DNA from 3 places in the Lactobacillus sp. UMNPBX16 genome. Region 3 is predicted to be linked to each of the others. Evidence: predicted binding sites of a transcription regulator. Region 3 holds the regulator's gene; each other region holds the start of a gene.

Region 1 (6,298 bases), on a different contig from region 3:
GCCTGAAACATAAAGACTACATCTAACGCCTTCACCATCAACAAAGTTAAATGGCTTATAATCCGCAATTTTATGTTTAGAATAATCCTCAGTCTTCCACTCTTGTGGTTTTGGATTTTTCGGCTTGCGGTGCATTCTTTTTAACTCACGTTGGTGATCTAACTGTGGCTTATATTGGTCAGGATCCACAAACATGGTATCCCCACCCATATTAACCTTGATCAAATTACTCCGGATATCTGGTCCTTCTTGAGTGTTTTTATCTTTTTCAGGCATTAGTACTCACCGTTTTTTACTTCTTCTTCGGTAGCTAAACTATCTTCCATGCCAAAGTCCATATGCTTAACCCGGTGCACGATTTCTTCATGACGACCGTGAACCATTGGCCGCTTCAATGGGTTGCCCAAGTAGCCACAAGTTCGCTTGACACAATCACAAGTAGCAGGATCATGATTACCACACTTAGGACATTCAAAACCCTTGGCAGTAGACTTGAATTCACCAGCAAAACCGCACTTATAACATTTATCAATTGGCGTATTAGTTCCTAGATAGCCTACCTTGTCATAAGCCCAATCCCAAACTGCTTCAAGGGCTGCTGGATTTTGCTTCAAGTTAGGGTACTCACAATAATGGATAAAACCACCTGCAGCATAATATGGATATGGTGCTTCAAAAGTCAACTTTTCAAATGGGGTTGGGTGCTTACGAACATCATAGTGGAACGAATTAGTGTAGTATTCCTTATCAGTGATGTCCTTCACCTTGCCAAACTTTGCCGTATCGAGCCGGCAGAAGCGATCAGTTAGACTTTCACTAGGAGTTGAGTACAAACTGTAATGCCAATGATATGGGTCCTCTTTTTCCCACTTAGCACACAAGTCATGCATTTTCTTCACGATCTCAATTGTAAAATCATGTGCTTCTTCATTGTGTTCCCAATCAGGACCATAAAAGACTGTCCCTACTTCGTACAAACCGATGTAGCCTAACGAAATCGTAGCTCGACCATTTTTGAAAAGCTCGTTAACATCATCACCTGGCTTAAGTCGTTTACCAAAGACGCCATATTGATACATAATTGGCGCATTTTCAGGCTTAGCTTGAATTGCACGTCTACCCTTAAAGGCTAAAGCTTGGTGGCAAGTCCGCATTCTAGTATTGAAGATTTCCCAGAATAACTTCTTATCGCCATGACTCTCCATGGCAATTCTTGGCAAGTTAACAGTTACAACACCCAAGTTCATTCTGCCCGAGTTAACTTCCTTACCATTTTCATCCTTCCAGCCTTGTAAGAATGAACGACAGCCCATTGGAGCCTTGAAAGAACCTGTAATTTTCTTGATCGTATCATACATTAAAACGTCTGGATACATCCGCTTAGTTGAACATTGAATAGCCAGTTGTTTAACATCGTAGTTAGGGTCCCCTGGATGTAAGTTCAAGCCCTTCTTAATGGTGAAAACTAATTTAGGGAAAATTGCGGTTCTGCGTTCTCTACCCAATCCTTTAATTCTGATACGCAAGATATCTTTTTGAATTTCTTTTTCAATCCAAGAAGTACCTAAACCAAAACCTAAAGTAGTAAATGGCGTTTGTCCTTGGCTAGAGAACATGGTATTAATCTCATATTCCAAGCCTTGCATGGCATCGTAAATGTCCTTCTTAGTTTGACTCTTAGCATATTCTTCCAGCTTTTCAGGATCATCAATAAACTTGCCAGCATCCTTTAAATGCTTTTGGTAGTTTTTCTCTGCAAAAGGAGCCAACACTTCATCAGCTCGATCAAAAGAACAGCCACCATATTGACTAGAAGCTACATTAGTAATAATTTGCGTAACTTGATGTGTAGCCACATTGATTGAGTTAGGACTAGTCATATAGGCATTTCCAATCTTGAAGCCATTAGTTAGCATATCCTTAAAGTCAATCAAACAGCAGTTAGTCATTGGTGAAAGTGGTGTGTAATCCAAGTCATGCCAGTGAATATCACCGCGCAAGTGGGCTTTAGCAATGTGCTCAGGCATCATGGTCAAACCAACTGTTTTACCAACGGTCCCGGCAGTTAAATCACGTTGAGTACTGAAGACCTCACTATCTTTGTTGGCATTCTCGTTAACAATCGTTGGGTCACCATTAACCATTCGCTTTAACCGTGCACGAGTATCGGTTTGTTTAATCCATTCCTCTTCATCGTGCTTGCGGTATTGCACATAAGCTTTAGCTTCATCCAAATAACCCAACTCATTTAGGCTATCTCTAAAAGCAACTGCTACATCTTGTGCATTTACTTCATCAGCAGCATCTAGTTTAGCCACAATTTTTTCAATTACAGCAGGTGCTACATTATCTAAATCTAGGTTATGCAAAACCATGTTGAGTTTAAAAATTGCGAACGGATACTTTGACCCATCACGTTTAACAAAAGTTTTAGGCGTATTAAATTTTGTTACATTTTGTTGGTTAAATTCTTCTTTTAGCATTTCAATCACTCCAAATATCGTGTCTTTATCATAGCACAAAGCACAACATCTTGTATTATGTTCAAATATAGATGAATATATCTTGTATTAACCAAAAGACCATTAAATTGGGAAATGATTCAGCTAAAATTTTTTAGAAAAAAAGAGAGGCATTTTTTACCTCTCAATTTAAACTATTTGTTTAATTTTTTATTTTCTTCGTCAAAGATCTTACCCTTATTAACTTCATAGTAAGTCTTGTAACGTTTGAAGTAGTTATGGAACATGTACTTCATCAATAACCAGCGCTTGAAGTTTCTATCCTTGTCATAAAAGACAGTAGTACCATAGCGGCCCTCACGAATAAGTTCGTCAGCAGTCGTCTTATAGTCGTTGTCATAAGCATAATTATTGAAGATCTTCTTAGGCACGCCTAACCAAAGCTTGTATTTAGATTCAAGCTTATTACCATAAACTGTTTCCTTATCTTTCAAGGCATCTTCAACATAGTCATCAATGTACCATTTAGCCAAGTTGTAACCATTCAAAGTTACGTAGAAGCTAGAACGTCCCTGACGTAAGTTGATTTCGAAGAACTTGAATTCACCATCACGTGGATCATATTTGATATCAAAGTTGGCCATACCAGTGTAGTTCAACTTTTCAAGGAATTGTTGTACTTCTTCGTACAATTTTTCATTGTACTCAGGCAAAATCGCCATGTAATTACCAATTGATTGTGGAGTTGGGTCTTCCAATAATGGGTGCCCTAAACACATCATTTTTACTTGGTGGTTCTTATCAACATAAGCATTCAAGGTCCGCATGTTAGAATCATCACCAGGAATAAAGTCTTGCAAAATAAGGTCAGCGTTGTAGCCATGAGTATAAATCTTAGTTACGATATCCTTAAATTCAGCCTTATCTTGAATGGCAAAAGTCTTCTTCCGACCTTCAAATTGACACTTCAACCATGAAACTGGATCTTCCGGCTTTAATTCCACTGGGAAATCAAATGGGACATCCTCGTACTTACCTGACTTGTAGTCATCCATCGTAATGATCTTAGTCTTAGGGTAAGGCAAGCCATATTCTTCCGCAATTTCATAAAAGCCTTCCTTAGAGATTAATTTTTCAAGTAAGTCATATTTTATGTAAGGAACGATAAAGACCTTTTTCAATTCATCTTGGTGCTTAGAAAGCAACTCAGCATAGCCATCACCACAAGCAATCAAGATAACTGGCTCCTCGTGATTCTTGTATTCTTCCATCTTTTTGTGCATCACGTCCATAAAAGTAGGATCGCTACTAAAGCCATGATGCAATTCAACGTCCACAATGCTTGAATAACGAGTAGCAGCAAGTTGAACGTCAGCTAAGGCCTTCACTTTAATGCCATATGCTTCATTAAATGAACGTGCCATACCATACACGTTGATATCACTACCGAGTAAGATCGGCGTAAATTTTTTACTCATCCTCAAAAAATCTCCCTAGAATTATAGTAATTTACCCTGTGAAATTAGCTTAGCAACTTCAGGTTGCACGTGTTGATATTTCTTAACTGTGTTTTCGTAATCAACAAAGAACAACTTGTACCAAACAAGGAAGGTGTAGATAGTCCAGATTTGACGTCTATGTGAGCCATCACCTTCATAGTTGTCGTCAAGTAACTTGATAATCTTCTTTTGGTCAAAAATATCATTGACAAATTCTTCTTCAAAAAGAGCATGAACTTGTTTGTAAAAACGTGGTTCCTTCAACCATTGCTTAATTGGAGTTGGGAAGCCAAGCTTAGGTCTCTTAGCCCACTCATCTGGTAAAACTTTTTCTGAAGCTTTACGCAAAGCATACTTAGTATCATGACGGTTAACTAAGTACTTAGTTGGGATTGAGTTAGCTAATTCTGCAATCTTTTTATCAAGGTATGGTACACGAACTTCCAATGAGTGAGCCATTGAAATCTTGTCAGCCTTTTGTTCAATGTCATTAAGCATGAAGTGGTGCAAGTCAATATATTGCATCTGCTTAACATTGTCAATACCCTTAACCTTCTTGAAGTCCTTTTGATAGATACCGTTCACGGTTAACTTATTGCGGTAAGTAGGCTGCAAAATGCTGTTAGCATCCTTAGAAGTGAAGATAGTTGGATAATCCATATCATAGATCACTGATTGACCAACATAAAATTCACTTGGCTCAGCCAAGTTGGTGTACATATGTACCTTACCTGGGAAATTAGGCATTCTCTTAATCTTATGTGCCAACTTCACGCGCTTCTTTTCAGGCAACTTCTTAAGTTCTGAAGTAAAGACCTTAATAATATCATTGTGCGTGTGCATCCCGTAGTTCACATAACCGGCAAACAATTCATCGGCACCTTCACCAGATAAGGCAACAGTAACATGCTTACGCGCTAATTTACACAAATACCAAAGTGGGATGATTGATGGGTTAGCATCAGGTTCATCCATGTGGTATTGCATTTCTGGGAAGTCACGCATAGCTTCATCAGCATCAACCTTATCGCTGAAGAACTTCCAGTGATTAATATCTGCTAATGCCTTAGCCTTAGAAGCTTCATCATAAGTTGAATCATCAAAACTTACTGAGAAAACGTCATCTGGGTTAAGCAAACTAGTCAAGTATGAAGAGTCGATTCCTTCTGATAAGAAAGCACCAACCTTAACATCAGCGTTTCTATACAAATCAACCGTTTCTTTCAAATCTTCGTTGATCTTTTGCAAAGTTTCTTCAAAGGAAAGGCTATTTTCTTTATATTCAGCATCCCAATATTGATGGGTCTTCATTTCACCATCTTTGTATTCAAACCAGTGGCCCGCTGGGAAGCGGTAAACGCCCTTAAAGAAGGTTTCTTCTAGGTCATTGTATTGATTCATCAAGTATGGCTTAACTGCTTCAACGTTTAATTCGCGCTTAAACTTTGGAAATTCCAAGAAACTCTTAAGTTCTGAACCAACAAGCAAGTGCCCATTTTGGTTACTGTAGTACATTGGCTTAATCCCAAAGAAGTCACGGGCACCATAAAGGGTCTTATTGTTGTCATCCCAAATAAGGAAGGCAAACATCCCGCGAACACGTTTAAGTAAGCCATCCATGCCCCATTCTTCATAGCCGTGCAATAATACTTCAGTATCGGCCTTAGTAGAAAAGACGTGACCTGCCTTAATTAATTCTTCTCTTAATGGTTTAAAGTTATAAATTTCCCCATTAAAAATAATTGCTCGAGTTTTATCTTCGTTATAAATAGGTTGACTGCCCCCACGAAGGTCAATAATTGACAATCTTCTAAAGCCAAGGGCAACTTCATCGTTAGTATAATAACCGTCAGAATTAGGTCCACGGTGTTTAATTGCAGCCATCATTTTACCAATAACAGCTTGTTTTTCATTTATCTTTGGATCATAAAACGCGACAATTCCGCACATAATTTAAATTCCCCTAAGTCAAATCTCTAAATCTTAATATTTGCTATAATATTCACTATTTTTTACTTTAACTTTTTTATTATAAGCTAAACACTTGTAATAGCCAAATACCTTTACTATTCCTTAACTAAATGAAATACACCCGGCGTCTAGAAGCTGCACCATAGCCAAAGGATTGAATGCGGTGTCGTTTTAAATCGACGTTCACAATATAACCCGCAAATTCATTATTTTGATCAATTCTTCGGTCTAAGTTTTTGTTGTATTTAGTTGTTAGCGAATGATTTGGCCCCATCAAGGCAGAACAGTTAAACAAAATATATTGAATCCCGTTGATCCGATACTGGTCTTCACGATGCCGATGTCCACAGAAGTAGGCAATAATTC
Region 2 (6,298 bases), on a different contig from region 3:
AGTCCTCGCACTTTGGTACTAAATCTGCCGTTACGTTGCCGTTCTTAATTGCCGTCATAAAGCGCTCTACTACTTCACGGTTATCCTTTTGACCATGATTAATCCCGCTAGAACACTGCATTTTAGTCCAATCACCAAAGGCATTGAAAATTCGATTTTCATTAAAGCCTGCATTTTCAAAAAAGTGCCCGAATGTACTGGTCGCAATAAAATATTTTTTATCACGAATTAGCTTTTTTAGAGCAAGCATCGTCTCACTAGGCTCATATTGTAAGGAATATTCGTTGATTAGCTCACTCCAAAAAGCCCATTGCTCGCTCCAAGTATCAAACCTCTTATCTAATGCATCCCCAATTGTATGCACATCATACTTATCTGCAATTTTGCCAAATTGATCATCAAAGCCTTCTTCACTTAGGATATCTAGTCCCTCTTCTTTGGCCATGCCATTACCAGCCGTTACGATCACCGTGTTAGCATTTTTCAGCCATTTTTTTGCTGTCACTAAATCTGCCATTTTATCTCTTTCCCTTTGAATAACCTGTCAAGCGTAATTGTCCATTAATGTATTCTCCTAAGAAAACATCACTGATACTATTATAACCTGCCTCTTCAACTTGTTGCTCTAACCAAGCTTCGCTTTTGTGAATCAACTCTAAGACATCAATATTAGCCTGACCATCACTAATTATTGGGAAACGAATGTTAGCTTCATCATTTTCAATAATAGTTAATTGCCCGTTTTGCTCAAAGATACAATTCTTAATCTTTTCAACAGAGTAGATACCTCGACTGCGCAATTTAAACATTAATTCATTAGCGGAGATTCCTGCTTTCATGCAGTTTCCCACTAACACCTTGCCATTTTTAATTACCTGAACGGGTTTACCATCGATAATCCCTCTAATCCAATTATTGTGATCACGGCTGAATTTCAAAATAAAAACAACCAACGTCCAAACAATTAGAACTAGGAAAAACTGAAGAATTGTAATACTAGGATTGTAAATCAAGCCACCAATAATTCCACCTAAAACATAATTCTGCAACTGATCTAATGCAGTCGTAGGAGCCAGATTAGACTTACCAAAGACATTGATTTGAATGATTAAAGTTAAGATACCGAGAGCAAACTTAATGAATAATTGTGTGTAATCTAGCTGCATTATTTTATTACCTCTACTTTATGATCAATTACATGGGCTTGCGTTAATGTGTAAGTATTGCGATCATCATTAAGGTTTAACTGATAATCAATATTTTTAGAATCAATCCTTACGATCATGCCATTAGTTAAAACCGTTGAACTAACTAAAACATCAGAAGTCGAAACATTTTCATCTTTAGCAATCGATTTGATGAATGGCACGATTTGAATCGCCTGTGATTTTTGCGTATTAAGTTGCACATATTTTTCATATTGCGTACCGGCAAACAAAAGCAAAAATAATAAGGCAATAATACCCAAATCGCGATACTTGGTTGCAAAACGGTTATGTAAATATAGCAAAGCAAAAATTATCATTGCTAACGCCGCCACCAACATCAAAGCATATAATACTGCCTGATTAGTATTCTGGTTATTTTGAATATATTTCATTGTATAAAAGGTCATGCTCTACCTCACCCTTCATATTTTTCTTTCATTCTAACACAGAAAAAAAGTAGCACTTTCGTACTACTTTTACTAGAAATTATTCACTTTTCACTATTATTAATTATTTTTGAATTTCTTTTAATCCAGCTTTGCGACGGCCCATGTTAAACCATGGTGAAACAGTGAAGGCTAACACATCATTAATTACATAGATCAATGAATTAATTGCCATGGCTAAGTTTGCATCACCTTGAGCATAAGTTACGCCCCAAAGAATCAACTGGAAGACGCCACTAGCAGTCCACCAAAAGTATTGATTGTTGTAACGCATAAAGCACATGATCCCAGCAGTTAATGAAATAGCAAAACTAATAGCATCAATCCAAGGACGAGGATCATTGGTAAATTTACCAATCAAAAAGCCGGATACAACATAAACAAGTAAAGTTCCAACAATAGCAATAAGCCATTCCTTTGAACCAAATTTTCTCAAATGATTCTTAGTATCGTCATTCCATGATCTAACGGCAATGATAACTGGTAAATCTAAAGTTGCAATATAAGCAATCTGTTCAAAAATGGAAAGATAATTCTTAGCTGACCAACCTGCATAGATAAAACAAGCAGCTGAAATCAACCCCAACCAACCATTAATTGCCTTAGTAGCGTTAATTGCCAATACACAAAGTGTACCCAAAAGCGTACCAATAAAAGTAATCAAAGTTACGCTTGTAATTTTGCCTTGAATCAGCAAAGCTAATTGAAATCCAAACGCAAAAAACCATAAACAGTAATTTTGAACTGGCCAGCCTTTCAATTGATTAAATAGCCAAACAAAATAATTTTCGTGTTTTCTTTCCATCCTATTCAACATTCCCCTTTTTTATTTTAGGTCGCAAAATACAAGATCTTGTGCCTTATCCGTGCTATACAAAAAAGCACATCGATATCTATCCTAATAGAAAGATAAATTTTATACAAGATTGAATTCAACCAAATATTGTGTTATTAGCATAAACTATATCTATATGTTGTAGTCAAAATTAAAAAGTAGCTTAAAACTATGTTTTTTAGTAAAATGACACTATGTCACAAAAATGATAGAGGTGTATATATATGCTAAAAAACAAACTAATTTATGTTCCTCAAAAAATATTCCAACAAATTCTTCCTACTAAGGCAACTAACACTCCAAACTACCAATTGCCTATCAACTATTACGATCCTGAAGGCAACATGGTTGGCACTTATTCTGGAATTAACCTGGCGGCAAATGAAACTATCACTCACCACCAGCTCAAGAGATTTATCAACACTCATCTTCCTGAAAATTACGAAGTTTTTCCTTACTTTGCTTATCCTAAGGAGAATATCACCTGTGAAAATCTGCCTGATGAAATAATGATCGCAGTCAGATTATCTAATTAAAAAAGGCGACTCAGATGAGCAATGTCATTAAGTTAAGACATTGTTTTAGTTAGACTAAGCTTTTTAGAGCATTTATCGAATTAAAAATATTCGATAAATGCTTTTTTTGCAGCACAAATAGGCTATCTTAAGATAGCGCGTTTAAATTAGTTTAAGCAGCCAACCGATATGGAAAACTGACCACTAGCTTCGCTTTTAAATTCCTTTTATCTTTTCTTCCTGGTCTAATCGGGGTTAAATAAAACACCAAATTTGTTAGCAGATCAATAAAATTATTCTTTGAATTATCATTCGAGCAAAAGTGTTGTCGCCAGACACAACAAGCCATTTTAAAGTCAATTTGATACTTATATTTTCTTTTTGTTTTTGGCACTGAACAAGCCGCTATTGACAAGCTTACGGCATTATACATGGCAAAATGAGCGTAAAGCTCCATATAAATAAATTGATCTTTCTTAGAATGGAATTGTACACCACCCAAGTCATATTTAAGGTCTCTAAAAGAAGTTTCTATGCCCCAACGAAGATGATAAATTTCTTTCATACGTTCTAGAGGAAATTGCTTACAATCTAGGTTAGTAACAAGGACTTCCCACTCATTATCTGCGCCTGGCGGATTTATCCTGAGCTTACATACCCTAAATTTGACGCTACATAAATCTTCAAAATCCCAACGCGCATCCTATGTATTCTTTGATCTGACAGTTTTGTAATGACGTTTTTTATGCAAAACTAAGTGTAAAAACTTTTCAGTATCTTTGTGAGTTATGTAATAACGATGTAGTGAAGTGACTTGACAAGATAAGTCAATATCACATTCATGGTCAGGCATCGCAGCTATTTCTTTAATTGCCCCACCATTGCCTTTGCTTGCTTTAGTTCGGATTACATAATGACAATGCTTAAGGCGATTACAATTTTCAATCAGATTAAAGCTGCTATAGCCGCGATCCATTAAGACTAAGAAATCCTGCTCTTGTTTGTCTAAGTACTTTAACATCGTTAAAGCGGCTTCGCGTTCATTCATCTGCTGTCGTGGCTGATAAATTAGATTTAAGTACAATTTATTCAAAACATCATAGAGAGCATTCACGTGAACTTGACAATATATCCGTCCATCTTTGTCCTTAAAGATATTTTCTGATTCAGGATTAAATGGTTGGTTAAAGTCCGAGCCATCTATCGCTACCACTAAGTATTGACTATCCAGCAATTTCAATTCAGATCTGGCATGGCTAAGTTTATCCATAATTGCTTTGAAGCACTCAGGTTTTAATTTAGCCTTCTGTTGCTCAAAAGCTGAAGCAGTCATTCTATAATTAACATTGGGAAATGCATTAAGCAATTCATTATTTAAGCTGCCGACTCCCATATTAAGAATCACTTTAATCAAATCGATCACATTAAGCTTGCGACAGCGAGTAAAAGCTTGATCTGAAAAGGTAAATTTATGGATATTAGCAGCGAATTGATTGATAATCTGATCCATCAGCTTTAAAATATTTGAGTGAAGGGATTTCATGAGAAACACAACCTTTCTATGAAAGACCTGATAAGAGACAAAAAGGTGAGCAGATGTCTATATCTGCTCACCTTTATTTTTATTGTAAAGAGAAAAAGAACCGAATCCAAATGATTCGGTTCCCAAAGCTTCGAACTCATCAATGTCTTAACTTAATGACATTAGTTAATGCCTTTGCTTTTTTTAGGCAAAAATATTCATTATAATTTTTTAAATCAAAAGCATTTGATTCATACAGAAAAAGACCATATCTTAATTAAATATCAAGACATAGTCTTTATAAATACACGATTTATAGATTATTAGTAGTTGAATTCATACAACATTTGTTTGTAAAAACAAGTGAAGAAATTTAGTTTTCAGCTGCATACCTACCAGCAAGCATTCCAAAAGTTTGAGCGTGACTTGCTGTTAAACCAGGGACACGATCCGGATATGATCCCCAGAAGAACCCTCCAGAGCAATTTCCTGCGGCATATAAGCCAGGTATAATTTGGCCTTGCTTATTTAAAACTTGCATCTTTGTATTTACCCTTAAACCATCAAGAGTTGCAAGTAACCGTCCACTTAGCCAAGCTCCATAATATGGCCCATTATTAACTGGATATAAACGATATTGTTCCTTACCAAAATCACTGTCATTTCCATCTTGGCAAATTTGATTATATCTTGTAATACTCTTCTTCAAGTTGTCAACAGGTAAATGCAATTGCTTAGCCAAATCATCTATGGTATTAGCTTTTTTAACTAATCCATCTTTAATTCGATCCTGTACTTCTTTACGAGCTTCACTAGCTTTATAAATACCTGGGAATCCTAGTCTAGAGCAACCTAAAGTATGGAATTTCTTTAATACCTTCTCTTGCATAGTATCTTCTGACCAGATGGTTACTTCAACACTTCCCGGTTGTAAAGAAGATCCATTCATATCAAATTGATATGGTTGACTTTCGTTCATAAACCTTTCGCCATTCAGGTTTACTTTCAGGAAAGGATATGAACCTAACCATAAATAACCTGGGTCATTAGGTGGAGTTGTATCAATTCTGTAAAAATCATTAACGTTTGTACCAACTGGAATAGCTGCTCTATCGAAAACAATAGAAGCCGGTTGATCATCCTTTTCAGCACCTACTTCAATAGCGGCCATCAAACCAGATCCATCGTCTCTTTGGCTATCACTGTAAGCATTTGTTCTTAATCCTTGAGGATTCCATTTTTGCATTAAAGCACTATTAGAGCCATAACCTCCTGTGCAAAGAATTACACCTTTTTTTGCATATAATTTATGAATTGAATTATCTTTCTGATCTTGAACTTCAAGACCTACTATTCTTCCGTCTTGCTTAATTAAATGTTCTAATTTTGTTTGCCATGCAAAATCGACACCTAGATCTTTAAGCTTTTCCAGCAACCAGTTACCGTAATTCCATTCCCAAAAATCGCCTTTACTATTAGTTACTTCGTTTCCTGTTGGAAACGCCGTGTTAATTAAGCTTTCATAGTGAGCATCAGTAGTAGCTTTCATATAAGCTCCTTTAGGCTGCAAAATATTTTCATCAATCCAGTCTACAGGTTCTGCACTATGATCCATCCATGTTTTAAGTAATCTCTGATCTACATGGCCTTGCGCAAAAGCAGTCAAATAATTAAGTAATTTCATTTTATCAATTTTAAGACCTGCGTTTTTCTGTGCTTTACTTCCTATCGAAGCAATAGTATCACGATAAAGAAAGCCCGCGCTTTTTGCT
Region 3 (6,298 bases):
ATCATGCACCGTCGCAGATACTTGCCAGATATTCACGCTAAGAAGTACACCGTGCGTGCCTTTGCTGAAAGAACTTCTATTAATTCACCAATTCAAGGTTCAGCTGCCGATATTATTAAAATTGCAATGATTAACATGCAAAAGAAGTTAGATGAACTACATTTGAAGACTAAAATGGTAGTGCAGGTACACGATGAATTGATTTTTGATGTACCAAAAGATGAGCTAGAAACAATTAAAAAGATTGTGCCTGAAGTAATGCAATCAGCTGTTAAGTTGGACGTGCCATTGATTGCTGATTCTGGCTGGGGACACAATTGGTATGATGCAAAGTAGGTGATAAAATGCCTGAAATGCCTGAAGTTGAAACAGTTCGAAGAACGCTGCTTCCTTTAGTTAAGGGAAAAACTATTAAAAAAGTGATTTTGTGGTATCCAAAAATTGTAGCGACTGATCATGAAAAATTTTTATCTGAATTGCCTGGTAAAAAGATTATCGATATTGATCGCTACGCCAAGTATTTGCTTATTCGCTTGAGTGATAATTTAACGATTGTTTCTCATTTGCGAATGGAAGGAAAGTATCATTTAACTGCGTCTGATGCGCCTAAGGATAAACACGATCACGTTGAGTTTGTTTTTACTGATGGAACAGCGTTGCGTTATAATGATGTGCGCAAATTTGGGCGGATGCAGCTAATTTTAACTGGCACCGAAAGACAAACTACAGGGATTGGTAAGCTTGGAGTAGAACCAAATAGTTCTAAATTTACTTCAGAATATTTAATCAATGGCTTAAAGCGTAAGAAGAAAAATATCAAAAACACTTTGCTTGATCAATCAGTAGTAGCTGGTCTAGGTAATATTTATGTTGATGAGGTTCTTTGGCGAACCAAGATTCATCCTTTAAGTCAGGCCAATAAAATTCCTGTGGAAAAAGTATCTGAATTACATGATCAGATCAATAAAATTATTGCCGAAGCAATTAAGCTGCAAGGTACTACAGTTCATTCCTTTTTGAATGCGAATGGACAAGTCGGTGGCTTTCAAAGTAAATTGCAAGTTTACGGTCATGTAGGTGAGCCCTGCCCAGTTTGTGGTACTAAATTTGAAAAAATTAAGGTTAATGGTCGGGGAACCACTTTTTGTCCTCATTGTCAGGTGATTTATAAATGAGTTATGTCTTAGCATTAACAGGTGGAATTGCCACCGGTAAAAGTACTGCTGATGATTTTTTTAAAAAGAAAAACATTCCGATTATTGACTGTGATCAAGTTGCCCACGAACTGATGAAACCGGGCAATGCATCTTGGCAAGTGATTAAAGATCATTTTGGGGTAGAATATTTAAATTCAGACCAAACAATAAATCGTAAAAAATTAGGGCAATTAGTTTTTAGTAATAAAAGAGCCTTGTCTGAATTAAATCAGTTGACGCATCCGTTAATTTTCGATAAAACAGTAGCAAAGATAAAAGAATATCAGAATTTTGCTCTTGTTATTTTAGATGCACCAGTGTATTTTGAAGCGGGATTGGATAAAAAACATGTAGCTAATGGAGTTTTAGTGATTACCCTTCCTGAGCAATTACAGATTGAACGTTTAAAAAAGCGTAATAATCTATCTGACGAGGAAGCAAGAATGCGGATTAATAGTCAGATGCCATTAGCTGAAAAAGAAAAAATGGCCGATTTTGTAGTGGCAAATACTGGTACAATAAAAGAACTAGAGAATAAACTAGCACAATTATTGGTAAAGATTAGAGAAGAGGGATAACTATGGAATGTCCAAATTGTCATCAAAATGCTTCTCGCGTTATTGATTCGCGGCCTAGTGATGAAAACCGGGCTATTAGACGGCGCAGAGAATGTGAAAATTGTGGTTTTCGCTTTACTACTTTTGAACGAGTGGAAACTGCTCCTTTGTTGGTAGTAAAAAATGATGGTACCCGTGAACCATTCAGTCGAAAGAAAATTTTGCACGGAGTAATGGCAGCCGGACAAAAACGGCCAATCAGTAGTGAACAATTTGAGCAATTGGTTGATCGTGTCGAAAATAAGGTAAGAAAACAAGGCGTTAGTGAAATTTCATCTAAGAAGATTGGTCAGTATGTCATGGATGATTTGGCTAATTTGGATGACGTAGCTTATATTCGCTTTGCTTCAATTTACCGTGAGTTCAAGGATATGTCTAGCTTTATGAAGACAATGGAAGATATGATGGCCAAAAAAGGAAAGGGTAATTAGTCATGTTTGCAACGTCTGATCCTAAGCATCTTTATTATGTAGCCAACAAGATTACCCTTTTTCCAGAGAATGAGAAAATCTTGATTAAATTGTATCAGCCTTTGGTTGGCGCGGTGGCAATTGCCTTGTATCAGACTTTAATCAATGACTATGATCCATATGGTATTGTTTCTGATGCAAAGGGAATTTATTCACTACAGGAGCAACTTGATTGTAGTTTAAAAGATATGTTTCATTCTTTGCATAAACTGGAAGCCGTAGGTTTAGTGCAAACTTTTTTAGCGGATAATGTCTTCAATAATATCATTGTTTTTAAGTTATTACAGGTTCCTAGTGCAGACAAATTTTTTGCAACACCACTGCTAGCAAGTTTGTTGAAAGAAAAAGTTGGCAGCCCAACCTTTCATGACTTGAGTCATGCTTTTGCTAAGGAAGCAAAACTGCGTGAAAAGCCAATCAAGAATGCGCGCGATGTCTCAGCCAACTTTTTTGATGTTTTTCGCTTGCCAGGGGATGAAGCAATTAATCCATCTAATGAGGTAGTAGAAGCTGCGCAGGAAAATAAAGCGCCTGAGGTAGAAACTGCTGAAATTAATGCCCAGGATCCAATTGATTGGGATCTGATTAAAGATCAATATAATGTCTATCAAATTCCAGCTCAAGAAGTAGAAATTAAAAAGAACCAAATTCGGGGCTTAATACAGACATATAATTTATCGGAACAGGAATTTGTGGATGAGACTGTTCCCTGTTTGCATGGTACACATAAATTAAACATGCATGAAATTAGTAATACCATAGCAGAAAATTATAAACGATTGCATACTAGGGAAAACATTCAAAAACAAATTGAAGAAGGCAAAAAGCGCGCTATTGCGACTATCAAAGGTTTGGACGCTAATGATAGAAAATTGTTACTCGAAGCTAATGAAAATTCCCCATCTGAATTTTTATACAAATTAAAAACTGAAAAGGGTGGAATTGTAGCTCCAGGCGAAAACTATATTATTAATCAGCTGCACACGCAGTATGGCTTGCCGGAAGATTTGATTAATATTTTGATTCATACCTGTTTGACCTACGATACTGTTGTAACTTCTAATCGTGCTTATCGAATAGCTAATGATTGGCTGCAAGGTGGTATTAGTACTGGGGTACAAGCTCTTGAATATGTGAAGAAGCGTAAAGCCGATATTCTTAAAAAGAAAAATCGACAGTCATATCGACAAAATAAGCGAGTCGAAAAAGGTACCGATTGGAGCAAGAAAAAGGCTAAAAATGAAGGTATGTCAACAGAACAGCTGAAGGATATCTTTAAGGATCTGAAAAATAAGTAAATAGAGGGTAGGTGAAATAATGGAAGCAATTGGTGATTTGCTTAAAAAAATAGTTAAAGAGCGTAATTTAGGTAATGAGAAAGAACTGTTGAAAACTGCTTTACACGATCCAGATGTGCAAGCGTTTTTGCAGGCAAATAGGGAAAAAATAGATAAGGCGATGATTCGAAATAGTATGGCCAATATCTATGAATATTATGCGCAAAAACATAGTCAGAATCAGGTGCTGGCCGGTTATGCTCCGAAATTATTTTTGAACGGCAAAGTAATTGATGTACGTTACAAACCTACCGAGGCTAAGATTGTAGCAGATCAGCAACGAGCAGCCAAGCGGCGTCTTCATTTAATTGATCTGCCTGCTAAATTGCATGATGTTAATTTAAGTGATATTGAGGTTACAAATGATCGCCAGCAAGCTTTAACCCTGATTTATGATTTTTTGAAAAAGTACAAAGCTGATCCTCACCAACAAGGCCTTTATTTGTCGGGCGACTTTGGGATCGGGAAGACCTATATGCTAGCGGGACTTGCAAACTATGTAGCAACTAATTTTGATCGGAATGTTGTATTTTTACATGTTCCAACTTTTATTGCAGGTTTATCAAGTCATTTTGGTGATAACAGCTTGCAAGATGAGATCAGGAATTTAGCTGAATGCGATATCTTAATTTTGGATGATATTGGGGCAGAAACATTAAGTCAGTGGTCACGTGATGACGTTTTAGGAGTAATTTTACAGGCAAGAATGGATAATGTTTTGCCAACTTTTTTCTCTTCTAATTTAGATATGGAAGCATTAGAGTCACACTTTGAGGAAACCCGTAATGCAACTGATCCAGTTAAAGCTAAAAGATTAATGCAACGAGTACGTTTTTTAGCTAAAGAAGTAGTAGTTTCCGGTCCTGATCGACGAAATTTTTCGCATTAATTTCAAAAAGGTCTTGCATCGTTCACTTTGATGCGTATAATTGAAGTTAATTAAACGAGACATGATGATGTTCGGCTCAGAGAGAAGGACCTAGTTCTGGAAGTTCTTCATTAGAAAATCACCCCAATCGTTTATTCCCCAAAATTGAATTTTAAGAGGCTGGATACCTTTATCAATCTATACGAGAGGTTAGACGTACGCTAACCTGAATTTTGGGTGGAACCACGCAATTAACACGTCCCAGTGCTTTTATTAGCACTGGGATTTTTTTATTGGAGGTAAAAATATGAGTTTTTCAGTTACTTTGCCAGACGGTTCAAAGAAAGATTTTGATAAGGCTGTTTCAGTTAAGGAAGTAGCTTCATCAATCGCTACATCTCTTGGAAAAGCTGCCGTTGGTGCTAAAGTAAATGGCGTTGTTAAGCCACTTGATTATGAAATTGACAATGATGTTGAAGTTGCCATTCTTACTGATAAGGATGAAGAAGGCTTGGATATTTTAAGAGCTACTGCTGCTTTTGCACTTGAAGCAGTTGCTAAGAATAAGTACCCAGAACTTCGTTTGGGTCAACATGTTGCTGATGAAGGCGGCTTTTACGTAGATACTGACAAAGATGACCAAATTAAGGTTACTGAATTGCCAGAACTTGAAAAAGCTATGGAGAAGTTGATCAAGAGTGGTCAAGCAATTGAACATGTTGTGATGGATAAGTCAGAACTTGAAGATATTTTCAAGGATGATCCATATAAGAGCGACCTTTTGAAGGAAATTGACAGTGACAAGGTTGATGCTTACAAGTTAGGTGATTTCGTTGACTTTGGCTTTGATGCTTTATTGCCAAACACTGGTAAGATTAAGCACTTCAAGCTTTTGTCAGTTGCTGGTGCTTACTGGCTTGGTAAATCATCCAACCCAATGCTTCAAAGAATCTTCGGTACTGCTTTCTTCAAGGAAGCTGCTTTAAAGGAAGATTTGAAGCGTCGTGCAGAAATTAAGGAACGCGACCACAGAACTATCGGTCGTGACCTTGACCTCTTCTTCGTTGATCCTAAGGTTGGTGCTGGTCTTCCTTACTGGATGCCAAAGGGTGCTACTATTCGTCGTGTTGTTGAACGTTACATTATCGACCGTGAAGTTGCTGACGGCTATCAACACGTTTACACTCCAGTATTAATGAACCTTGACGCTTACAAGACTTCAGGTCACTGGGCACACTACCGTGATGACATGTTCCCACCAATGGACATGGGTGATGGCGAAATGCTTGAACTTCGTCCAATGAACTGTCCTTCACATATTCAAATTTATAAGCACCACATTCGTTCATACCGTGACTTGCCACTTCGTGTTGCTGAACTTGGTATGATGCACAGATATGAAAAGTCAGGCGCTTTGTCAGGCCTTCAACGTGTACGTGAAATGACTTTGAATGATGGCCACACTTTTGTTGCCTTGGATCAAGTTCAAACTGAATTCGCTAAGATTTTGAAGTTAATCATGGACGTATACAAGGACTTCGATATTACTGATTACTACTTCAGACTTTCATACCGTGATCCAAAGAATACTGACAAGTACTTTGCAAATGACGAAATGTGGGAAAGAAGTCAAAAGATGCTTAAGGGTGCTATGGATGACCTTGGCCTTGACTATGTTGAAGCTGAAGGTGAAGCAGCATTCTACGGTCCTAAGCTTGATATTCAAACTAAGACTGCTTTGGGTAATGACGAAACTATGTCAACTATCCAACTTGACTTCATGCTTCCAGAAAGATTTGGCTTAACTTAC

What was found. The regulator NrdR, encoded in region 3, represses ribonucleotide reductase genes. The targets are predictions, from matches to a motif close to ACACNATATATNGTGT.
Region 1: nrdD (anaerobic ribonucleoside-triphosphate reductase) is a predicted target of NrdR. The motif match lies at 2,524-2,539, and genes of this name have one in related genera.
Region 2: pnuC (nicotinamide riboside transporter PnuC) is a predicted target of NrdR. The motif match lies at 2,588-2,603, and genes of this name have one in related genera.

What each region holds. Positions count from the first base shown of each region.
Region 1 is NZ_PCYU01000002.1:45,401-51,698, forward strand. Features, by position in the region: gene nrdG (anaerobic ribonucleoside-triphosphate reductase activating protein) at 1-276, opposite strand, end outside; gene nrdD (anaerobic ribonucleoside-triphosphate reductase) at 276-2,483, opposite strand; gene CP367_RS00370 (hypothetical protein) at 2,657-3,940, opposite strand; gene asnB (asparagine synthase (glutamine-hydrolyzing)) at 3,962-5,911, opposite strand; gene CP367_RS00380 (metallophosphoesterase) at 6,039-6,298, opposite strand, start outside.
Region 2 is NZ_PCYU01000021.1:53,752-60,049, reverse strand. Features, by position in the region: gene CP367_RS05990 (hypothetical protein) at 1-517, opposite strand, end outside; gene CP367_RS05985 (DUF421 domain-containing protein) at 519-1,166, opposite strand; gene CP367_RS05980 (DUF3290 domain-containing protein) at 1,166-1,615, opposite strand; gene pnuC (nicotinamide riboside transporter PnuC) at 1,719-2,459, opposite strand; gene CP367_RS05970 (hypothetical protein) at 2,714-3,025, shown strand; gene CP367_RS10960 (transposase) at 3,177-3,647, opposite strand; gene CP367_RS10955 (transposase) at 3,708-4,547, opposite strand; gene CP367_RS05960 (FAD-binding protein) at 4,900-6,298, opposite strand, start outside.
Region 3 is NZ_PCYU01000045.1:5,325-11,622, reverse strand. Features, by position in the region: gene polA (DNA polymerase I) at 1-336, shown strand, start outside; gene mutM (DNA-formamidopyrimidine glycosylase) at 345-1,175, shown strand; gene coaE (dephospho-CoA kinase) at 1,172-1,774, shown strand; gene nrdR (transcriptional regulator NrdR) at 1,777-2,244, shown strand; gene CP367_RS09395 (replication initiation and membrane attachment family protein) at 2,247-3,581, shown strand; gene dnaI (primosomal protein DnaI) at 3,601-4,509, shown strand; gene thrS (threonine--tRNA ligase) at 4,796-6,298, shown strand, end outside.